2 regions of the Friedmanniella luteola genome follow, and region 2 is predicted to be linked to the other one. Evidence: riboswitches for the same ligand, from Rfam matches in the RefSeq annotation. Region 2 holds a riboswitch; the other holds the start of a gene.

Region 1 (11,546 bases), 2.2 Mb from region 2:
CAGCGCGTCGGCGTCCGGGACCGCGAGGGCGACGTGGTCGAGGCCGGTCCGCCGTTCGTCGAACGGCCCCCGCACCGTGGCCTCGTGGTCGGTCACCGCGATCGCGACGCGGCTCGGCCAGTGGACGACGAACAGCAGGTGGGGGGTGTCCGTCGTCACCTCGAAGCCCATCGTCCCGGTCCAGAAGCGCCGGGCCGCCGGCAGGTCGGGCGCGGAGAGGGCGAGGTGCGACACGCCCAGCAGCGGTGGCGCCGGCGACGGGGTGGTCGCCCCGGGGGTGGTGCTCGTGGGGGTGGTCGTGCCCGTGGTCGTGGTCATGCCCGGAGGCTCCTCCGCCAGCGGCGGGCGCGCATCCGTGGAAGCACGGAGCGTGCCGGCCGACCCGTCACCCGCTCCGGTGTTTACGGCGTACGCGCTGCGGGTAGCCAACCGGTCGCGCGCGACCGATCGGGCGCGGCGGCCTCGCGTCGCCGCCCCGGATCCGGCTCCACCCCCGCGTCAACCCCCCGCGCGATCTCACCACCCAGGAGCACCCATGACCGCCCACGGAGCAAGCACCCTCGGCTCACAGCCGGGGCGCCCGGTCCCCGACCCCGCCGGACGCCAGGACGACCAGGACGGGGGAGCGCCGGCCCCGACGGCCCGGCGGCGGCTGCTCAACCAGACGTCGCCCTTCCGCATCGGCTTCGTGGGGGCGGTCGGGGTGATCCTGGCCTACGCCCTCGCCCAGGCCGTCGTCCAGGCCCGCTCGATCATCATCGTCGTGGTCGTCGCCTTCTTCATCGCGCTCGGGCTGAACCCGCTGGTGCGGGCCCTGACCCGGCGCGGGGTGAAGCGCGGGACCGCCGTGCTGCTGGTGCTGGTGGGCGTGGTGGTCGTCTTCGCGCTCGCCCTGCTCGCCGTGGTCCCCGTCTTCGTGGAGCAGATCGGCAACCTCGTCCGCTCGGGGCCCGGCCTGCTGCAGGACACGCTCCGCAACCCGCAGGTCAACGCGCTGAACGAGCGCTACCAGGTGGTCGACCGGGCCCGGGACGCGATCAGCTCCGGCGGGCTGGTGTCCTCGGCGTTCGGGAGCCTGCTCGGGGCCGGGGCCGCGGTGCTGAGCGCGGTGGTCTCGGGCTTCACGCTGCTGATCCTCAGCCTGTACTTCCTGGTCGCCCTCCCGGCGATCAAGAACGCGGTCGTCCGGCTCACCCCGGCCTCGCGCCGGGACCGGTCGAGCTACCTGTCCGAGCAGATCTTCCTGCGGATCAGCTCCTACATCTCCGGCACGTTCGTCGTCGCGCTGATCGCCGGCGTGCTGTCCTACGTCTTCTTGCTGGTCGTCGGGCTGTCGGAGTACGCGCTGGCGCTGGCGGTGCTGGTCGCGGTGCTCGACATCATCCCGCTGATCGGCGCGACGCTCGCGGCCGTCGTCGTCGTCATCATCGGGTTCAGCCAGTCGGTGACCATCGGCATCGCGGCGCTGATCTTCTACGCGCTCTACCAGCAGTTCGAGAACTACGTGGTGCAGCCGCGGGTGTTCAAGAAGGCGGTGGACGTGCCGGGCGCCCTCGTCGTCATCGCCGCGCTCGTGGGCGGCAGCCTGCTGGGGATCGTCGGCGCGCTGCTGTCCGTCCCCGTCGCCGCGGTGGGCCTGCTCATCCTCCGTGAGGTGGCCCAGCCCCGCCTCGACGCCAGCTGAGGACCTCGACGAAGGAGCCGCTGATGCGCATCACCAGGAACGAGCTGGTGGCCCTGCTGAGGGTCGCCGGCCGTCACGACGAGATCGGCCGCGCCCAGCAGCGGCTGCCCGACCGGGTCGACAGCGAGCGGCACGGCGGCCTGCTGGACGAGCTCGGCCTCGACCTGCACGAGCTGCTCCGGCCGACGGGTGGCCCCAACCTGAGCGACCGGCTCGGTGGGCCCCTGGCGCCGGAGTCGTCGGGCTGACGCGCCTCACCCCTGACGGCCCTCGCCCCCCGGGGCGACCCGTCCTCAGCCCAGGTCGAGCCGGGGCCGCAGCCCGCTGCCCGGGACGAGGCCGTAGCGCTCCATCCCCTGCCGCAGGTGCTCGGCGGCGTCGACGTTGAGCGGGCCGCTCGTCCACATCGCGTAGGGCAGGTCGAGGTAGCGCTCCTCGCGCACGGCCGCCAGGTCGCGGCTGGCGGGGTGCTCCGCGAGGACCTGCTGCTTCTGGGCGAGCGTCTGACCGGGGTAGTCGACGAAGACGATGAGGTCGGGGTCGGCCTTCGCCACCCGCTCCCAGCTGACCTCGGTCCAGGTGTCCTTCAGGTCGGCGAGGGCGTTGCGCCCGCCGGCGGCGTCGATGATGGCCTGCGGGCCGCCGAAGGCGCCGGAGGAGAAGACGGCGTCCGTCCCGCTGTCGAACACGAACACCACGGGCGCCCGCTCCGGCCGCGGGGCCGCGGCCAGGGCGGCCAGCCGGGCGTCGGTGTCCGCCACGACGGCCGCCGCGGTGTCGACGTGCCCGGTGATCGCGCCGAGGTTGGTCAGGTCGGTGCGGACCGCGTCCCAGGGGTCCATCGTGCCGCGGGCGCCGTCGGCGCGCCGGCAGCTCTCGCTCAGCACGTAGGCGCCGATCCCGCGGTCGCCGAGGGTCTGCGGCGTCACGTCGGTCGACTCGCTGAACCCGTAGTTCCAGCCCGCGACGACGACGTCGGGCCGCGCGGCCACGACGGTCTCCATCGTCGGGCTCTCCGGCGCCACCTGGCGCAGCCCGCCGACCACGTCGCCGTACGCCCGGGTCAGCACGTCGGTGTCGTCCTGGAGGCTGGTGACGGCCGCGATCTGGTCGCCGGCGCCCACGGCCAGGCTGAGGGCGACGAGGTTGCCGTCGTTGACGAACAGCCGCTGCGCGGGGGAGGGGAAGCTCTGCGGCTTCCCGCAGTTCGTGACCGTGACCGTCCCCGGGCTGCTCGGCGACCCGGACGACGCGGGCGGCGCGGTCGCGCTGCAGCCGAGCAGGGCGAGGGCGAGACCGGTGGCGGCCAGGGCGGCCAGGCGGGGGTGGTGGGGGCTCATCGGGACTTCTTCCGGTCGGCGGGGGAGAGGTGGGGTGGGCGGAGCACCAGGTGCTCCTGACCGGTGGCCGGGTCGCGCAGCAGGGCGGGGACGACGCCGAAGGCGGTCCGGACGACCTCCGGCACGAGCACCTCGGCGGCCCGGCCGGTGGCCAGGGCCCGGCCGTCGTGCAGCACGACGGCCTGGTCGAAGCCGTTGCGGGCCAGGTCGAGGTCGTGCAGGGAGGCGATGACGGTGCGGCCGCTGCCGCGCAGCACCCCGACCAGCTCCTGCTGGTGGGCGACGTCGAGGTGGTTGGTCGGTTCGTCGAGGACGACCAGGCCGGTCCGCTGGGCGAGCCCGCGGGCCAGCATCACCCGGCGGCGCTCGCCCCCGGAGAGGTGGTCGCAGCGTCGGTCGGCGAGGTGCTGCAGCCCCACCTGCGCCAGCGCGGCGGCGACGGTCTCCCGCTCGCCCGAGCCCGGCCCGGCCCAGGGGCGCTGGTGGGGCACCAGCCCGAGCGCGACGGCCTGCCAGACCAGCAGCTCCTCGGCCGGCGCGTCCTCCTGCCCGACCCACGCGAGCAGCCGGGCCCGGGCCCGGCCGGGCAGCGCGTGCAGGTCGGCGCCGTCGACGGCCACCCGCCCCGCCAGCGGCCGGCTCAGCCCGGCGAGCGCGCGCAGCAGCGTGGACTTGCCGCTGCCGTTCTCGCCGACGACGGCGACGAGGCTGCCGGGTTCGACGGCCAGGCTGACGCCGGCCACGACGAGGTGGCCGTCGACCCCGGCGTCGAGGCCCGTCGCGGTCAGCGCGACCCCGGGCGGGCTCGTCGGGCTCGCCGGGCTCACCGGGCACTCCCGAAGCGGTACTCGGCCCGACCCATCAGCAGCAGGAAGACGGGGGCGCCGACCACGCCGGTCACCACCCCGATGGGGATCTCCAGCGGCCGGAAGAGCATCCGGGCCAGCACGTCGACCCACACCAGGAACAGGGCCCCGCCGAGCGCAGCGACCACCACCAGCGCGCGGTGCCGGGCGCCGACCACCCGCCGGGCCAGGTGCGGGAGGACGAGGCCCACGAAGCCGATGCCGCCGGACACCGCGACCAGCACCCCGACCAGCACGGCCAGCCCGCCGAACAGCGCCCGCCGCAGGCCCCCGACGGGCACGCCGAGGGAGGCGGCCGTGTCGGGCCCGGCGGCCAGCGCGTCCATCCAGCCGCTGCTGGCCAGCAGGAGGGCCGTGGCCAGCAGGACCACGGCCGCGGGGAGCCCGACCTTGGCCCACGTGGCCCCGGTCAGGTTGCCGAGCAGCCAGAACAGCACCGACTGGGCGGCCCGGCTGTCCTGCGCGGCGAAGACGAGGAACGACGCGACGGCGCTGAAGGCCGACGACAGCACGACGCCGGACAGCACGAGCCGCAGCGGGGTCAGACCGCCCTGGGCGCTGGCCACCAGGTAGACCACGACCGAGGCGGCGAGCGCGCCCAGCAGGGCGCCGCCGGAGAGCGCCCACACGCCCCAGGCACCCAGCAGCCCGGTGGTGATGACGGCGGTGGCGCCGACGCCGGCGCCGGAGGAGACCCCGAGCAGGTAGGGGTCGGCCAGCGGGTTGCGGACGAGGGTCTGCATGGCCAGTCCGGCCAGCGTGAGGCCCGCCCCGACGACGGCGGCCAGCACGGCCCGGGGGGCCCGCAGCTCCCAGACGATGACGTCGGCGGTCGGGTCGGCCCCGCGCCCGCCGGTGAGGCGCTGGCCGACGACGTCGACGACGGCCGGCAGCGGCACGGTCTCGGTGCCCAGGGCGAGCGAGCCGACGAGGCTGAGCACCAGGGCGGCGGCGAGGACGACGGCGGTGGGTCCGGGACGGCGCTGACGGGCGTCGCGCAGGTGGGTCACCGGGCGGTCGGCGGGGCGGGCGTTGCAGGACGGGACGCGGACACGGAGGTCTCGATTCAGGCAGGAACCCGGTCGCGGGGTTCTGGGCGGGCACGACCGAGCCGGCAGGTCTTCGGACTCGGGGTCGACCGGAGGTGGCACCTTCCCAGGACCTGTGCAGCCCCAGTGGTCTCACGCCACCGCCGTCACCCTCACCGCTGCGCGCCAGTCCCGGAGTTCCACCGGGTTCCCTGTCATCCTCGCGGATGCACGACCGACTCGTCCGCCGAACCTAGCAGGCCCCTGCCGCCGGATGGCGGAGCAGCCTGCGCCGACGAGGCGGCACGAGCTCCCAGGAGCGCGTCCCGCGCTCAGCGGGTGGTGACGGTCGCCGGCTCGGGCACCGGGACCGACGTCCGGTGGGAGCGCCCGCTCAGCACGCCGGCGGCGGCGACCACCACCAGGCCGGCCAGCGGTACGACGAGCAGCCCGACCCGCAGCGAGGCCGCGTCCGCCACCGCCCCGACGACGGGCGGGGAGAGCAGGAAGCCGAGCCGCAGCAGCCAGCTCACGACGGTGAGCCCCGTGCCCGGCGCCAGCCCGGGCAGCGCGTCGGCCCCGTGCATCGCGGCCGGGATCAGGGTGGCGATGCCGAGCCCGGCGAGCCCGAACCCGACGACCGTACCGGGCACCGTCGGGACGAGGAGGGCCGCTCCCATCCCCACCAGGGCGACCAGCCCACCCGTCCGTGCCACCGCCCGTTGCCCGAACCGGTCCACGAGCGGGTCGCCCAGGAAGCGGCCGAGGCACTGCATCCCCTGCAGGGCGATGAAGCCCGTGCCGGCGACGAACGCCGAGGTCCCGAGCGCGTCGGTCAGGTAGATCGCCGACCAGGAGCTGCCGGAGTCCTCGATGACGCCGCCCGCGCCCCCGACCAGGACGAGGGCCGCCAGCACGCCGTAGAGCCGGAGCCGGCCGGAGGTCGGGCGCCGGCCCGGCGCGGGGGCGACGGGCGGGGGCGCCGGCTCGACGGGCTCGTCGTCGTGCAGCAGCCAGCGGAACGCCAACGCCGCCACGGTGCCGAAGACCAGGGCGGAGGCCCCCAGATGCAGCCCGCGGGGGAGCGCCGCCTCCGCCGCCAGTGCGCCGAGGGCACCGCCCACCACGGCGCCGACGCTCCAGATGGCGTGCAGCGAGTTGAGGATGGAGCGGCCGTACCGCCTCTGCACCCGCAGGCCCTGGGAGTTCTGGGCCACGTCGGCCAGCGCGTCCATCGCGCCGGCGAGGAGCAGCCCGGCGGCCAGCAGGATGCCGACGGGGGCGACGCCCGCCGCCAGCTGGCCCAGGGCGGCCACGACGGTCGCGCCGACCGCCAGCCGGTCGGAGCCGAGCCGCCGGATCAGCGCGCCGGCGGCGAGCCCGGCGACCATCCCCCCGATCGGGAACCCGGCCACCGCCAGGCCGAACTGCGCGTTGCTCAGCGCGAGCTCGGCCTTGATCTCGGGATAGCGCGGCACCAGGTTCGCGAAGAGCGCGCCGTTGGTGAGGAAGAGGGCGCCGGTGGCGGCGCGGGCCCGTCGGGCTCGAGGAGCCGGCCGCGGGTTCGTCACCGGCGACAGCCTAGGGAGAACGGCGCGCTGGATCGAATCAGAGTCGCCCGGCCGCTGGACGTCGCCCGGTCCGGTGCGCCAGGGTGAGGCATGACGACCCACGACCGCCGGACGCGGACGGTCCTGCCGGCGCTCGCGGCCCACGCGGTGCTGACGGCGCTGGTCTGGCGCGACATCGCCCGCCGTGACCGGGCCGACCTGCGCGGCAGCCCGACCCTGTGGCGGGTGCTGACCGCACTGAACACCGGCAACCACCTCGTCTACCTGCTGGTCGGCCGCCGCCGGAGCTGACGCGCAACTGATGGTTGCGTATTTTCTGACGTCGTCCTAGGCTTTTCTGCAACCACTAGTTGCAGGAGGTCGGCATGGAGCTGGGCAGCATCGAGCGCGAGATCTACGTCGAGGCGTCGCCGGAGGTCGTCTTCGGGGTGGTGAGCAGCCCCGAGCACCTCCGGGCCTGGTGGCCGGACGACGCCCGCTACGCGCCGGTGCCCGGCGCGGTGGGGGAGATCGTCTTCGGCGAGGAGCAGACCGGCGGGACGGTCGTCGCGTTCACCGTCGTCGAGGTCGAGCCGCCGCGGCGGTTCGCGTTCCGCTGGACGCACCCGGCGGGCGAACCGGCCCGCGAGGGCAACTCGCTCCTGGTCACCTTCGACCTGGTGCCGTCCGGGGTGGGGACCCTGCTCACGATGACCGAGACCGGTTTCCGCGCCCTGGGCTGGGAGGCGGCCGTCCTCGAGCAGCAGTACCGCGAGCACGTCACCGGCTGGGACTTCTACCTGCCCCGGCTGGCGCCCTACGTGGCGACCCTCGGGGTGCCCGCGTGAGCGCGGTCGTCGAAGAGGTCGACGACGACCTGTGGTCCGCCATCGGCGACCCGACCCGGCGCCGGCTGCTCGACCTGCTGCTGGTCGAGGGTGGCGGGACGGCGACCTCGCTCGGCCACCAGCTGCCCGTCACCCGCCAGGCCGTGGCCAAGCACCTCGGCGTGCTGGACCGCGTCGGCCTGGTGCGGGCCACGCCGGCCGGGCGGGAGAAGCGGTACCGGGTGGACGACGCCCAGCTGACCCGGGCCGTGGCCCAGCTGTCCTCGGTCGGGTCGGCGTGGGACGCCCGGTTGCAGCGGATCAAGCGGATCGCCGAGACGATCCGGCGCCAGCAGGACTGACGAGGCAGAGGGAGGGACGCGGGATGGTGGAGATCTGCCCAGGATCGCGGTCCGCTCCGGCCTATCTGACATAATGTCGCTTATCGGACTGGCACCGGGGGGTGTCGGGAGGGCCGGTGAGGTCAGCTCACCCGACGTCCGCTCAGCCGTGTCAGGCCGTACAGCGCGACGCCGACGGCGAGCAGCCCGAGGCCGTACAGCCAGACCGTGCCCTCCTGGCGCGTCAGCAGCAGGACGCACGACGCCACGCCGAGCACCGGGACGACGGCCGGCACCCGGAAGTGCGCGTGCTCGACGCGGTCGCGGCGCAGCACCAGGACGGCGACGTTGGTGCTGATGAAGACGAACAGCAGGAGCAGCACGACGGTGCTGGCGAGCACCGACAGGTCGCCGACCAGCGTCAGCAGCATGGCCAGCACCGTGGTGGCCACGATCGCGACCGCCGGCGTCCGGCGGCCCGGCAGGACGCGGGCGAGGACGCCGGGCAGCAGCCCCTGCTCGGCCATCCCGTAGGTCACCCGGCTGGCCATGATCATGGTGAGCAGCGCGCCGTTGGCCACGGCGACCAGGGCGATCAGGCTGAACACCCAGGCCGGGATGCCGACGCCGGTGGCCTGGACGACGGCCAGCAGCGGGCCGCTCGAGGCGGACAGCTCGGCCGCCGGCAGGGCGATCGAGCTGGCCAGGCCGACGAGCACGTAGACGACGCCCGCGGTGACCAGGGCGCCGAACAGCGCCCGCGGGTAGGCGCGGCTGGGGTCGCGGACCTCCTCCGCGACGTTGGCGGAGGTCTCGAAGCCGACGAAGGAGTAGTAGGCGATCACCGCGGCCCCCAGGGTCGCCGCGGCCGGGCTGACGCCGGCCGGGAACTCGGTGACCCGGCCGACGTCGCCGCCGCCGCGGCCCAGCAGCACCGCCACCGTCACGATGACGATCAGCAGCCCGCTGACCTCGACCACGGTCATCACGAGGTTGGTCCGCAGCGACTCGGCGATCCCGCGCGCGTTGAGCAGCGCGACCAGGCCGAGGAACACGACGGCGGCCGGCACGGCGGGCACGTCGAGGAAGGTCCCGAGGTAGTCCCCCGCGAACGCCAGGGCCAGGCCGGCGGCGCTGGTGACCCCGGCCGCCAGCATGGCGAAGCCGACCAGGAACGCGACCAGCGGGTTCCGGAAGGCGCGCTCGGCGAAGATCGCGGCTCCCCCGGCCCGCGGGTACTTCGTCACCAGCTCCGCGTAGGAGCCGGCGGTCAGCAGCGCGAGCAGCAGGGCCACCGCCAGCGGCAGCCACAGCGCGCCGCCGACCTCCTGGGACAGCACGCCCATCAGCGCGTAGATGCCGGCGCCGAGCACGTCGCCGAGGATGAAGACGAAGAGCAGGGGTCCGGTGATGCTCTGCCGGAGCTTCGACTCCCCCGTCGTCGTGCCGGGCTGGAGCTGGGTCGCCATGGGGTGCCTGTCGCTGGAGGGATCAGCCCACGCCGTCAACAGCGCGGGCTCCACCCCCGGTACCCGGGGACGCGGCGCCCAACCCTGCGGACCCCGCTCAGCGGCCCCGGCCGCGCTGATCCTGACCCGGCCCCTGCTGACTAGGGACCTGGGCGCCGGGGGCCTGCTGGCCCCACCGGTTCCCGAACCCCGAGCCGGCGCCCGGCCGGGTGGTGCCGCCGCCGTCGACGAGGGCGGCGGGCGGGGCGTCGAAGGCGGTCGCCGGGACGTCCCCGAGGTAGGCCTCCATCGCGGGCTTCCAGATCCGCACGCCCGCGTCCCCGCTGCCGGAGCCCTCCAGCCGGTCCCCGGTCGAGGGCACCACGTAGTCCTTCAGCCCCGAGCGGCGCGAGCCCGCCTCGCCGGCGACGAACGGCGCGCGCGCGTTGTCGACAGAGATCATGGCCGCGCCGGCCGCCTCGGGCGTGTAGCCGACGAACCAGGTGGCGGCGTTGCTGTCGATGGTGCCGGTCTTGCCCGCCTGGGGCCGGCCGTCGCTGGTCGCCACCCGGGCGCCGGTGCCCTGGGTCATCACCCCGGCCAGGAGCGAGTTCATCGCGTCGGCGACGCCCTCGCTCAGCACCCGGGTGCAGTTCCCGTCCGGCACGGCCAAGGGGGCGCCCGCGGCGTCGGTCACCGAGTCGAGCACGACCGGGTCGCAGTGGACGCCGCCGGAGGCGAAGGTGGCGTAGGCCGTGGCCATCGAGAGCGGGTCGACCTCGACGGTGCCCAGGGTGAACGACGGCTTGTCGTCGTAGGAGCTGACCGGGGCACCGGGCGTGCTGCTCTGCACGCCGAGCTTCTCGGCCATCCGCGTCACGTCGCACAGCCCGACGTCGAGGGCCAGCTGCACGAAGTAGGTGTTGACGGAGCGCTGCGCCGCGAGCCGCATGTCCATCACCCCGTTGGTGCCGGTGGAGTTGCTGACCTCCCACTCCCCGCCGACCCGGCGGGTGCCCTCGCAGCTCGCGAAGCTGGCTCCCGAGAAGTCGATGGTGCGCCGGGCGTCGTACCGCGTGGACAACGGCAGCCCGTCCTCCAGCGCGGCGGCGGCGGTGAAGGCCTTGAAGGTGGAGCCGGCCTGGAAGCCCTGGGCCCCGCCCAGCGACGGCGGCACCGAGTAGTTCCAGTAGGTCTCCCCCGCGTCGGCGTCCGCGCCCATCACCGGCCGGCTCTGCGCCATGGCCAGCACCCGCCCGGTGCCGGGCTCCACCATGTCCATCACCGAGATCAGCGGGTCGGTCGGGCCGACCACGGCGCTGACGGCCTCCTGGGTGGTCCTCTGCGTCGCCGGGTCGAGGGCGGTGCGGATGGTCAGACCACCCCGGAGCACCGCCTGCTCGCGCTCGTCGGGCGTGGCCCCCAGGCTGGGGGTCTGCAGCAGGGTCTTGAGGACGTAGTCGCAGAGGAAGGGGAACGCGCTGGTGGTGCAGCCGCTGGGGGTGGTCACGACGTCGTCCTCGTCGAAGCCGGTCTTCTCGGCCTTCGCCACCTGCGCCTGGCTGACCGTGCCCAGCTCGGCCATCCGGGCGAGCACGACGTCACGGCGCTGCAGGCCGGCGGCCTCGTTCTCCACCGGGTTGTAGGCCGTCGGGTTCTGCACCAGGCCGGCGAGCAGCGCCGCCTGGGCCAGCGTCAGCTCCGCGGCGGTGGTGCCGAAGTAGTGCTCGGCCGCGGCCTCCACGCCGTACGCGCCGTCGCCGTAGTAGGCGATGTTGAGGTAGCGCTCGAGGATCTCGTCCTTGCTGAGGTTCTGCTCCACCGAGATGGCGTAGCGGAGCTCCTTGATCTTGCGGCTGTAGGTGCCGGCCCGGGCGTCCTCGACGGCCTGCGCGTCGCCCGCCTTCGCCGCCTCCTCGACCTGGACCATCTTCACGTACTGCTGGGTGATGCTCGAGCCGCCCTGCGTCACGTCGTCGGCGGCCTGGTTGCGCAGGAACGCGCGCAGCGTGCCGATCGGGTCGATGGGGCCGTGCTCGTAGAACCGGTGGTCCTCGATCGAGATGATCGCCTCGCGCATCACCGGCGCGATCTGGTCGAGCCCGACGTAGACCCGGTTCTCGGCGTAGAAGGTGGCCAGCACGTCGCCGTCGGCGTCCAGCACCCGGCTGCGCTGGGACTGGGCCGGGGCGTCGAACGCCACCGGCAGGGTCGCCAGCTCGTCCGACGCGGCCGAGGTCGCCCAGGTCGCCGCAGCGACGGCGGGCAGCACCAGACCGGCCGCCAGCAGCCCGGCGACGGCGCTCACCGCGACGAAGACGAGGGCCGCGGTGGTCCGGCGGCGGGGTCGCGAGGAGGAGGCGGGCACCCTCCGAGGGTAGGAGCGGCCAGGCCGGGAACCCAGGCCCTGCGGGGCTTCTCACACCGGGAACGAACGGCGCTGACCAGGCGTTGGAGCGCCG
Region 2 (11,546 bases):
GTCGGGGACGTCGGAGCCGACCCGGACGTAGCTGGCGACGCCGGTGACCGTCACGCCCGCGTCCTCGACGGCCGAGCGGAGGTCCCGGCGCTGGGCCCGGGTCATCGCCGGGTCGGCCAGCTCGCCCGCGCTGAGGCGCAGCTCGAGGCCGGTGACGCCGGTCCGCTGCAGGGTGCCGAGCACCTGGGCGAGGTCCTCGCCGGGGGCTCCGAGGGTGGAGGCGGACAGCGTGACCATGCGGACCTCTTTCGTCGTCGACGGATCTCGCCTCACCCTACGACCCGAGGGAAGCGCTTTCCACCCCGAGGGCCGACGGACGACGGGTGGGTGGTCCCGGCCGGTCGACTTACGATGGCGGGCGTGAACCAGGACCGCTGCCCCGGCGTGCTCCGGCCGCACCAGGCGGCCGACGGCGCGATGGTCCGCGTCCGCGTGCCGGGCGGGCAGACCAGCGGCACGGCCCTCGCCGCGCTGGGCCGGGCGGCCGAGCGGCACGGCCGGGGGCTGCTGCAGCTGACGTCGCGCGCCGGCCTGCAGGTGCGCGGGCTGCCGAGCGACCTGCCCGACGCCTTTGAGGCCGCGGTCGCCGCCGCCGGCTTCCTGCCGTCGGCCAGCCACGAGCGGGTGCGCAACGTCGTCGCCTCCCCGCTGACCGGGCTGCACGGCGGGCTCGCCGACCTGCGACCCCTGGTCCGCGCCCTGGACGACGCGCTCCAGGCCGACGACGCCCTGGCCGGGCTGTCCGGCCGCTTCCTCTTCGGCCTCGACGACGGCCGCGGCGACGTCGCGGCGCTGGAGCCCGACCTCACCTACCGCGCCCTCGGACCGGACCACGGCCTGCTGGTCGTCGGCGCGGACCGCGGCCGGGCCGTCGCGCTGGAGGACGCCGTCCCCGCCCTGCTGGCCCTGGCCCGCGGGTTCGACGCGGCGCGCGCGGCCAGCGGGGTGTGGCGGGTGCGCGAGCTGCCGGGCTGGGTCGACGGCCTCGTCGGGTTCGCCCCCGTCCCCGTGCCCCCGGCCCCGGAGCCGCCGCTCGGCGCGGTGGGCGCGCACGCCGTCGTCGGGGTGCCGCTCGGGTTCCTCAGCCCGGTCCAGCTGGCCGCCGTCACCGCGGTGGCCGGGACCGGTGCCGTCGTGGTCACGCCGTGGCGCAGCCTCGTGGTCGGCCACGGCGCCGACCGGCTGGCCGAGCTGACCGCCGTCGGGCTGGTGGCCGACCCGACGTCACCCTGGACCGCCGTCAGCGCCTGCGTCGGGGCACCGTGGTGCGCCTCGGGGCGCGTCGACACCCAGGCCCTCGTGCGCTCGGTCGCGGCCGAGGACCGGCGCTGGCCGCGCACCCACGTCAGCGGCTGCGAGCGGCGCTGCGGCGCGCCGGCCGGGCCGCACCGCGACCTGGTCGCGCCCACCCGGGACGAGCTCCTCGCCGCCGCCGAGCCGCGCCTCGTGGTCCATGTCTGAGGGGCTGGTGTCGGACGGTCTGGTCTCGGGGGGTCCGGTGCCGGGGGCGCCGCCGGCCCGGTTGTACGACTACGTCACCGACCCGGCCGAGATCTACCGCCGCTCCTTCGCCCAGGTGCGCGCGGAGGCGGACCTGTCGGGGCTGCCGGCGGACGCGAGGACCGTCGCCGTCCGGATGATCCACGCCAGCGGCGACCTGGACCTGCCGCGCTCGCTGGCGCTGCACCCGCGGCTGGTCGGCGCCGCGCGCGGCGCGCTGGAGGCCGGGGCGACGATCTTCACCGACGCCTACATGATCGCCTCGGGCGTCACCCGACGGCGGCTGCCCGCCGCCAACGCCGTCCGCTGCCTGCTCGACGACCCCCGGGTGCCCGAGCGGGCCCGGGCCTGGTCGACCACCCGGTCCGCGGCCGCCGTCTCGTTCTGGGGGGAGGAGCTGGAGGGCGCCGTGGTCGCCATCGGCAACGCCCCGACGGCGCTGTTCCACCTGCTCGAGCAGGTCGCCGCCGGCGGCCCCCGACCGGCCGCCGTGCTGGGCATCCCGGTGGGGTTCGTCGGCTCGGCGGAGTCCAAGGTCGCGCTGGTGGAGAACCCGTGGGACCTGCCCTACCTCGTGGTGCACGGGCGGCGCGGCGGGTCGGCGCTGTGCGCGTCGGCGCTGAACGCCCTCGCGCAGGAAGCGGAGATCGCATGACCGGCCGGCTGTACGGGGTGGGCGTCGGCCCGGGTGACCCCGAGCTCGTCACGCTCAAGGCGGCGCGGCTGATCCGCGACGCCGACGTCGTCGCCTACCACTCGGGGACCGCCGGGCGCTCGATCGCCCGGACCATCGTCGCCGACCTGATCAGCCCCGACGCGACCGAGGAGCTGCTGATCTACCCGGTGACCACCGGGGCGACCGACCACCCGCTGGGCTACTACGGGGCGATCGAGGACTTCTACGACGAGTCCGCCGAGCGGCTCGGCAAGCACCTGGACGCCGGCCGGACCGTCGTCGTGCTGGCCGAGGGCGACCCGCTGTTCTACAGCTCCTACTCCTACCTGCACGACCGGCTGGGCCCGCTGTACCCGGCGGAGATCGTGCCCGGCGTCACGTCGGTCAGCGCCTCCTCGGCCGCCGTCGCCGTGCCGATCAGCCGGCACGAGGACACCTTCACCGTGCTGCCCGGCACGATGGCCGTCCCCGAGCTGGCCCGCCGGCTGGCCGACGGCGGGGGCGCGGCGATCATGAAGCTGGGCCGGACCTTCGCCGGCGTGCGCGAGGCGCTGCGGCAGGCCGGCCGGCTGGACGACGCCTGGTACGTCGAGCGGGCCAGCACCGGCCGGGAGCGCCGGCTGCGGGTCAGCGAGGTCGACCCGGACGAGGTCCCGTACTTCTCCATGGTGCTGGTGCCCGGTCCCGACCTGCGCGCCGACGCCGCGCAGCGGGCCCGCAGCGGCGCCGCGACCCGGCTCGACCCCCCGGCGGAGCCCGGCACCGGACGGGTGCTCGTCGTCGGGCTGGGCCCGGGACCCGACCGCTGGGTGACCCCGGAGGTGAGCGCCGCGCTCGCCGAGGTGGACCACGTCGTCGGCTACGGCCCCTACGTCGACCGGGTGCCGCAGCGGCCCGGCCTGCAGCGGCACGCCAGCGGCAACACCGTCGAGGTGGACCGCGCGTCCTTCGCCCTGGAGCTCGCGCGCCGCGGCGAGCGGGTCGCCGTCGTCTCCGGGGGCGACGCCGGGGTGTTCGGGATGGCGTCGGCGGTGTTCGAGGCCGTCGGCGCGGACGAGCGCTTCGCCGACGTCGCCGTCGAGGTGCTGCCCGGGATGACCGCCGCCCAGGCCGTCGCCGCCCGGGCGGGCGCCCCGCTGGGCGGGGACCACGCCGTCGTCTCGCTGTCGGACCGCTTGAAGCCGTGGGAGCTGGTGGAGCGGCGGCTGCACGCCGTCGGCGCCGCCGACCTGGTGCTCGCCGTCTACAACCCCGCCTCCCGGAGCCGGCGCGAGCAGGTGGCTCGGCTGCGCGCGGTCATGCTGGAGCACCGGGCGCCGGCGACCCCCGTGGTGGTGGGCCGCGACGTCGGCCGGCCCGGCGAGCGGCTGGACGTCACGACGCTGGCCGAGCTCGACCCGGAGACGATCGACATGACCTGCCTGCTGATCATCGGCTCGAGCCGGACCACCGCCGGATCAGGCGGGGTCTGGACCTCGCGGCGGGGCGACTGAGCGTCGTCCTGGCGGCACCCCCGGAGCGAGTGCTGGGAACCCGCAGCGATCCGGCCCGCTGACCTGCGGCTTCTCAGCACTCACCCGCGCGGACGCGGTCCGTACAGGTGCGACTCGACGAAGTCGTCGGCCCGCAGCGCCTCGCCGACCAGGATGACGGCGGCCTGCCGCAGCCCGGCGACCTCCACCTGGTCCGCCATGTCGGCGAGGGTCCCGCGCAGCACCACCTGCTCCGGCTGCGTCGCCCGGCTGACCACGACGACAGGGCAGTCCGCCCCGTACGCGGGCGCCAGCTCGGCGCAGAGCTCGCGGGTCCGGCGGATGGCCAGGTGCAGGGCCAGGGTGGCGCGGGTGGCGGCGAAGGCGGCCAGCGACTCCGTCGCCGGCATCGCCGTCGAGGACGCCTGGGTGCGGGTCAGCACCACCGACTGCGCCACCTCGGGCACCGTCAGCTCCCGTCCGACGACGGCGGCCGCGGCCGCGTAGGCCGGGACCCCGGGCGTCACGTCCCAGGGGACGCCCAGCCGGTCCAGCCGCCGGGTCTGCTCGGCCAGCGCGGAGTAGAGCGACGGGTCGCCCGAGCACAGCCGCGCGACGTCCTGGCCGGCCTCGTGGGCCTCCGCGAGCACGGCGACGATGGCGTCGAGGTCCAGCGACTGGCTGTCGACCAGCCGGGTGCCGGGCGCGCAGTGGCCGAGCACCTCCGCGTCGAGGTAGGTACCGGCGTAGACGCACACGGGGCTGGCGGCCAGCAGCCGCACGGCGCGCAGGGTGAGCAGGTCGGCCGCCCCCGGGCCGGCGCCGATGAAGTGCACCGTCACCGCGTGGCGCCCCACTGCACGACCGCCCGCGCCGGCTTCCAGCCGTGGTAGCTGCCGATGGCCTCGAGGTGCTCGACGGCGATCCGGGTCAGCGTGCCGCCGTGCTCGCGCCAGCGGGCCGCGACGAGCATCTCCGTCTCCTGCGTCACGGCGTGCACCACCAGGCGGCCGCCCACCGGGAGCGCGGACCAGACCGCGTCCAGCACGGCCCCGCTCGCCCCGCCGCCCACGAAGACGGCGTCCGGCGTCGGCAGGTCGACGAGGGCCTCCGGTGCGACCCCGAGGACCGTCCGCAGCCCGGGCACGCCGAGCCGCGCGGCGTTGAGCCGGATCCGCTTCGCCCGGGCCTCGTGCTGCTCGACGGCGACCGCCCGGCAGCTGGGGTGGCTGCGCATCCACTCGACGGCGACCGACCCCGCACCGGCGCCGACGTCCCACAGCAGGGCCCCGGGCCGGGGCTGCAGGTGGGCCAGGGCGGAGGCGCGCAGGTCGCGCTTGGTCAGCTGGCCGTCGTGGTCGAACACCGCGTCGGGCAGCCCGGGCGCCAGCGAGGCGGGTCCGGCGACGCCCGCGTCGCCCACGCACTGGACGGCGACCACGTTGAGCGCGGGGGCCGGCCCGCTCCAGGCGGCCGCCACGACGTCGAGCCGGCTCTCCTCCGCCGCGCCGAGGTCGCCGAGGACGGTCAGGGTGCTGGTCCCGTAGCCGTCCTCGACCAGGAGCGCGGCCACCTCGGCCGCCGTCCCCGCGTCGCGGGCGAGCACCAGCACCCGACGGCCGGGGTAGAGCTCGCGGCGGACCAGGTCGACGTCGCCGCCCCGCAGCCGGACGAGCGCGTAGGTGTCGGCCGCCCAGCCCAGCCGGGCGGCGGCGAGGGCCACCGACGAGACGGCGGGGTGCACGCGGACGGCGTCGGCGCCCAGCAGGTCGACCAGCGTCGACCCCACCCCGGCGAGCAGCGGGTCCCCGCTGGCCAGGACGACGACCGGGCGGTCCTCGTGCCCGGCGACCAGCCCGGGCAGCGCGTCCCGGAGGTCCCGGGGCCAGGCGGCGCGCTCCTGACCGGGGACGGCGGGCAGCAGGTCGAGGTGCCGGGGGCCGCCCAGCACCCGGTGGGCGGCGAGCACCAGCGCACGCTCGCGCGCACCCAGCGCGTCCCAGCCCGCCGCGCCGATCCCGACCACCTCGATCACCCGACGACCCTAGCGCCGCCGGCCGGGCGTCTCAGGCGGCGACGAGCGCGGGCGGCGCCGAGCCCCTGTGCCATCATCGACAGCGGCGCAGCAGAGGAACCCGGTGCGATTCCGGGACGGTCCCGCCACTGTGACCCAGGTCCGCCTGGGAAGTCAGGCCGTCTGCCGCGCCAGCCGCGTCGCAGTCGCACGGGGCTCACCGCAGGCGTGGACGTGGACCTCCATGCAGAAGGGCTCCCCTCCCGTGTCTCGTGCTCCCGCTCCTCCCGCGCCGGCTGCTCGCGCCGCCGAGCCGCGCACCTTCCCGTTCTCCGCCGTCGTCGGCTCCGACGACATGGCCCTCGCGCTGGTGCTGACCACCGTCTCCCCCGAGGTGGGCGGCGTCCTCGTCCGCGGCGAGAAGGGGACGGCCAAGACCACCACCGTCCGGGCGCTGGCCCGGGTGCTGCCCCCGCTCGCCGTCGTCGAGGGCTGCCGGTTCTCCTGCGACCCCGCCGACCCCGACCCGGGCTGCCCCGACGGCCCGCACCTCGCCGACGCCCCCTCCGGACGTCCGCACGCGACGACCCGGCCGGCCCGGCTGGTCGAGCTGCCCGTCGGCGCCACCGAGGACCGGGTGATCGGCTCGCTGGACCTGCAGCAGGCGCTCGGCGCCGGGCGGGTCCGCTACGAGCCCGGCCTGCTCGCGGCCGCGCACCGCGGCCTGCTCTACGTCGACGAGGTCAACCTGCTGCACGACCACCTCGTCGACCTGCTGCTGGACGCCGCCGCCACCGGCCGCTCCACCGTGGAGCGGGAGGGCGTCTCCGTCGCCCACGCCTCCCGGATGGTGCTGGTCGGGACGATGAACCCCGAGGAGGGCGAGCTCCGCCCCCAGCTGCTGGACCGCTTCGGGCTGACGGCGGAGGTGGCCGCCCCGCGCGACCCGGCCCTGCGCGCCGAGGTGGTGCGCCGCCGGATGGCCTTCGACCGCGACCCGGCCGCCTTCACCGCCCGCTACGCCGACGCCGAGCAGGCGCTGTCCGCGCGGCTGCGGACCGCCCGTGCGCTGCTCGAGGAGGTGGAGCTGCGGGACGACCAGCTGCTGCTGATCGCCGAGATCTGCGCCGCCTTCGAGGTGGACGGGCTGCGCGCGGACCTCGTCACCGCCCGCGCCGCCGTCGCGCACGCCGCCTGGCACGGCCGGATCCGCGTCACCAAGGCCGACATCCGCGCCGCCGCCCGGTTGGCCCTGCCCCACCGCCGGCGCCGCAACCCCTTCGACGCCCCCGGGCTGGACGAGGAGCTGCTGGACCAGCTGCTCGGCGAGGACGAGCCGGAGCCGGAACCCGAACCGGAGCCGCCGCAGCCCGGTCCCGACGACGAGGGCGGCGAGCCCCCGGACGCCCCGGGCGCCTCGCCCGAGGGCCCGGGCGCCGGGGACCCACCGCCGGCCGGCCCCGAGGCCGACCGACGTCCGCCGTCGCAGGACCAGCGGTCCGAGGCCCCGGAACCCGGACCGACCGGGGAGGAGGACGCCCCGACGGCCGCCGTCGTCCCCACCACGCTGGCCAGCGCCGGCACCGCCTACCGGACCCGGCTGTTCACCGCCACCGGGATCGGTGCGGGCGAGGCCGGCCGCCGCAGCCGCGCGGTGACCCGGACCGGCCGCAGCGTCGGCGCCGCGTCCCGCCCCGAGCCCGGCGGCCGGCTGCACCTGCCCGCCACCATCCGGGCCGCCGCTCCCCAGCAGCACGCGCGCGGCCGGGCGGGAGCCGAGGTGCTACGGCTGCGCCGCGAGGACCTGCGGACCGCGACCATCGAGGGCCGCGAGTCCAACCTCGTGCTGCTCGTCGTCGACGCCTCCGGGTCGATGGCCGCCCGCCGCCGGATGGAGGCGGTCAAGACGGCCGCCCTGTCGCTGCTCCTCGACGCCTACCAGCGGCGCGACAAGGTCGGGTTGATCACGTTCCGCGGGGCTGCGGCGACGCTGGCCCTGCCCCCGACGTCGTCGGTCGAGGTCGCCGCCCGCCGGCTGGACGAGGTGCCCAACGGCGGTCGGACCCCGCTGGCCGAGGGCCTGCTGCTGGCCGCCGAGACCCTGCGGCAGGAGCGGATCCGCGACCCGCGTCGTCGCCCGCTGCTGGTGCTGGTCACCGACGGCCGGGCCACGTCGGGACCCGACGCCGTCGCCCGCTCCCGGCGCGCCGCCGGCCTGCTGCGCGACGCCGGCGTGGCGAGCGTGGTGATCGACTGCGAGACCGGCTTCGGCCTCGGGCTGGCGCGCACGCTCAGCGTCCACCTCGGCGCGGAGCACGTCCCCGTCGGCGAGGTCGCGGCCGACCAGCTGCTGTCCGTGGTGCAGCGGCACACGCCCGAGAAGCGCGCGTCCGCCCTTCGACCGGCTCAGGACGCCGCCTGATGCCCGAGGGACGCGTCGAGGTGGAGCCCCAGGACGGGCTGACCACCAGGCAGCGGCGGAACCGGCCGCTCGTGATCGTGCACACCGGCGACGGCAAGGGGAAGTCGACGGCCGCCTTCGGGCTGGCCGTCCGCGGCTGGAACCAGGGCTGGCCGATCGGGGTGTTCCAGTTCGTGAAGTCCGCCAAGTGGCGGATCGGCGAGCAGACCGTGCTGGAGACACTGGACGAGGTGCACCGGACGACCGGCCAGGGCGGACCCGTCGAGTGGCACAAGATGGGCTCCGGCTGGTCGTGGTCGCGGAAGGCCGGCAGCGAGGAGGACCACGCCGCGGACGCCGCCGAGGGCTGGCAGGAGATCAAGCGCCGGCTGGCCGCCGAGACCCACCGGCTCTACGTCCTCGACGAGTTCACCTACCCGATCGCCTGGGGCTGGGTGGACGTCGACGACGTGGTCGAGACCCTGGTCAACCGGCCCGGCCAGCAGCACGTCGTCATCACCGGCCGCCGGGCCGACCCGAAGCTGCTGGAGATCGCCAACCTCGTCACGGAGATGCGGGCGGTGAAGCACCCCTTCGCCGAGGGCCAGAAGGGCCAGCGGGGCATCGAGTGGTGAGCCCGTCGACAGGCTCAGGGCACGGTTCCACCACCGCCGCCCCACGGCTGGTGGTCGCCGCTCCGGGCTCCTCCCACGGCAAGACGACGGTCGCCACCGGGCTGATGGGCGCGCTGCGCGCCGAGGGCCTCGAGGTCGCGTCGTTCAAGGTCGGGCCCGACTACATCGACCCGGGCTACCACGCGCTGGCCACCGGCCGGCCGGGCCGCAACCTGGACCCGCACCTGTGCCACGAGGAGCAGATCAGGCCGCTGTTCCTGCACGGGATGACGGCCCCGACCCCGGCCGACGTCGCCGTCGTCGAGGGCGTGATGGGGCTGTTCGACGGCCAGATCGGCGGCGACGGCTACGCCTCCACCGCGCACGTCGCCGGCCTGCTGCAGGCGCCGGTCGTCCTGGTGCTCGACATCAGCTCCGTCTCCCGGACCGCCGCCGCGCTGGTGCACGGGCTCACCACCTTCGACCCCGCCGTCCGGCTCAGCGGCGTCGTGCTCAACAAGGCCGGCTCGGTCCGGCACAGCGACGAGGTGGTCCGGGCGCTGGAGGCCACCGGCGTCGAGGTGCTGGGCGTGCTCCCCCGCAACGCCGGCATCGAGGCCCCGTCCCGGCACCTCGGCCTGGTCCCCGCCGCCGAGCGCGGTGACGCCGCCGCGGCCATCGCGCGGCTCTCGGCCCAGGTCGCCGAGCACCTCGACCTCACCCGCGTGCTGGCCCTGGCCCACGCCGCGCCGCCGCTGGCCGGCGAGCCGTGGTCACCGGCGGACGCCGTGCACCCGCCCAGCCGGCAACGGCCCGTCGTCGCCGTCGCCGCCGGCCGCGCCTTCACGTTCCGCTACGCCGAGACCGACGAGCTGCTGCGCGCGGCCGGCTGCGAGCCCGTCCCCTTCGACCCGCTGACCGACGCCGCGCTGCCCGCCGGCACCGCGGGGGTCTACCTCGGCGGCGGCTTCCCGGAGGTGCACGCCGCCGAGCTGAGCGCGAACGCGGCCCTGCGGACCGCGCTGCGGACGGCCGTCGAGGCCGGGGTGCCCACCGTCGCCGAGTGCGCGGGGCTGTTGTACCTGTGCCGCAGCGTCGACGGCTCCCCGATGGTCGGCGCCCTGGACGCCGAGGCCGCGATGACGCCGAAGCTGACGCTGCGCTACCAGACCCTGCTGGCGGCGGGGGACTCCCTGCTCGCCGCCCGCGGCGCCCGCGTCACCGGCCACGAGTTCCACCGCACCCACGTCGACCCGCCGGCCGGAGACGACGAGGCCTGGCTGGTCGACGGCCACCGCGTCGGCTTCTCCGCCGACCCGGCCGGGCGCGGCCGGGCGAGCCTGCACGCCAGCTACCTGCACCTGCACTGGGCCGGCCACCCGCAGCTGGCCCAGCGGTTCGTCGACGCCGTGCACGCCTGGGCCGCGGACCCGGGGGCCGCGGGCCCGCCGCTCCCGGAGCCTGTCGAAGGGTCCGCGTGGACTGGCACTCCCGCCCTTCGACAGGCCCAGGTCACGGCTGAGGTGGACCTCCACCACCACGGCGACTCCGAAGTCGGCGACGGGCTCGTCGACCTGGCCGTCAACGTGCAGCACCGCGAGCCGCCGGCGTGGCTGGCCGACGTCATCACCGCCACCGTCCCGACGCTGGGGGCCTACCCCTCCACCGCCGCGGCGACGGCGGCGATCGCGCACGTGCACGCCGTCGGCGAGGACCACGTGCTGCCCACGTCCGGCGCCGCGGAGGCCTTCACCCTGATCGCCCGGGCCCTGGTGACGCGGCACCCGCTGGTCGTCCACCCGCAGTTCACGGAGCCGGAGGCCGCGCTGCGGGCCGCGGGCCACCGGCCCGACCGGCTCGTGCTCGACGCCGCCGACGGCTTCGTCCTCGACCCCGACCGGGTCCCGGCGCACGCCGACCTCGTCGTCGTCGGCAACCCCACCAACCCGACGTCGGTGCTGCACCCCGTCGAGGTGCTCCAGCGGCTGCGCGCCCCCGGCCGGGTGCTGGTGGTCGACGAGGCCTTCCTCGACGCCGTCACCGGTCCCGACCAGTCCCTGGTCAGCGCCACGATGAGCGGCGTGCTGGTGCTGCGCTCGCTGACCAAGACGTGGGGGCTGGCCGGGCTGCGGGCCGGCTACGTCGTCGGCGACCCGGCGCTGGTCGCCGCCCTGGCGACCCAGCAGCCCCCGTGGTCGGTGTCCACGCCCGCCCTCGCCGCGACCGTCGGCTGCCTGTCCGACGCCGCCCTGACCGAGGCGCGGGCGCAGGCGGAGCAGATCGCCGCACGCCGCACCCTGCTGGTGGACGGGCTCGCCGAGCTGGGCCTGCCCGTCGCCGGCGTCCCCGCCGCCCCGTTCGTCTGCGTGGACACGGCGGGGGTGCGGGGCACGCATCAGCCAGGCTGGGTCCGCGAGGCGCTGCGCGAGCGGGGCTTCGCCGTGCGGCGCGGGGACACGTTCCCCGGCCTCGGCCCCGACTGGGTCCGGGTCGCCGTGCGCGACCCGGCCACCACCGAGCGCCTGCTGACGGCGCTCGCCACGCTCCTCGGAGGGACCCGATGACCCGCGGCTTCGTCGCCGACCTCGACCTGGCGGGCCGCCGGGTCGTCGTCCGGGGCGGGCGGGCCGAGGCCCTCGCCCCGGTCACCGCCCTGCTGGAGGCGGGTGCGGACGTGACCGTGGTCAGCGACGTGCCCGGCACGACCATCGCCGACCTCGCCGACCGCGGGCTGCTGACCGTGCGGTCCGAGGGCGACGACGGCGTGCTGGACGGCGCCGCCCTGCTGGTGCCCGCCACCGGCGACCCCGACCTCGACGCCGACGCCGCCCGCCGGGCCGCCGCCCGGGGCGTGCTCGCGGTCCGTCCC

Evidence for each region. Region 2 has a riboswitch for cobalamin ahead of BLT72_RS20735 (VWA domain-containing protein). Riboswitches for the same ligand answer to the same signal wherever they lie in the genome.
Region 1: it holds a riboswitch for cobalamin, as region 2 does, so the genes downstream of both, BLT72_RS10525 (FecCD family ABC transporter permease) here and BLT72_RS20735 (VWA domain-containing protein) in region 2, are expected to answer to the same signal.

The regions. Positions count from the first base shown of each region.
Region 1 is NZ_LT629749.1:2,203,419-2,214,964, forward strand. Features, by position in the region: gene BLT72_RS10500 (VOC family protein) at 1-318, opposite strand, end outside; gene BLT72_RS10505 (AI-2E family transporter) at 536-1,684, shown strand; gene BLT72_RS10510 (hypothetical protein) at 1,708-1,932, shown strand; gene BLT72_RS10515 (ABC transporter substrate-binding protein) at 1,978-3,024, opposite strand; gene BLT72_RS10520 (ABC transporter ATP-binding protein) at 3,021-3,851, opposite strand; gene BLT72_RS10525 (FecCD family ABC transporter permease) at 3,848-4,900, opposite strand; cobalamin riboswitch at 4,987-5,173, opposite strand; gene BLT72_RS10530 (MFS transporter) at 5,251-6,489, opposite strand; gene BLT72_RS22210 (hypothetical protein) at 6,580-6,780, shown strand; gene BLT72_RS10535 (SRPBCC family protein) at 6,855-7,316, shown strand; gene BLT72_RS10540 (ArsR/SmtB family transcription factor) at 7,313-7,657, shown strand; gene BLT72_RS10545 (APC family permease) at 7,780-9,105, opposite strand; gene BLT72_RS10550 (transglycosylase domain-containing protein) at 9,203-11,452, opposite strand.
Region 2 is NZ_LT629749.1:4,431,664-4,443,209, forward strand. Features, by position in the region: gene BLT72_RS20705 (sugar phosphate isomerase/epimerase family protein) at 1-237, opposite strand, end outside; gene BLT72_RS20710 (precorrin-3B synthase) at 361-1,461, shown strand; gene BLT72_RS20715 (precorrin-8X methylmutase) at 1,454-2,155, shown strand; gene BLT72_RS20720 (precorrin-2 C(20)-methyltransferase) at 2,152-3,669, shown strand; gene cobM (precorrin-4 C(11)-methyltransferase) at 3,750-4,490, opposite strand; gene cbiE (precorrin-6y C5,15-methyltransferase (decarboxylating) subunit CbiE) at 4,487-5,683, opposite strand; adenosylcobalamin (AdoCbl) riboswitch at 5,768-5,855, shown strand; gene BLT72_RS20735 (VWA domain-containing protein) at 5,928-8,084, shown strand; gene cobO (cob(I)yrinic acid a,c-diamide adenosyltransferase) at 8,084-8,698, shown strand; gene cobBC (bifunctional hydrogenobyrinic acid a,c-diamide synthase/histidinol phosphate aminotransferase CobBC) at 8,695-11,241, shown strand; partial or broken gene BLT72_RS23210 (NAD(P)-dependent oxidoreductase) at 11,238-11,525, shown strand.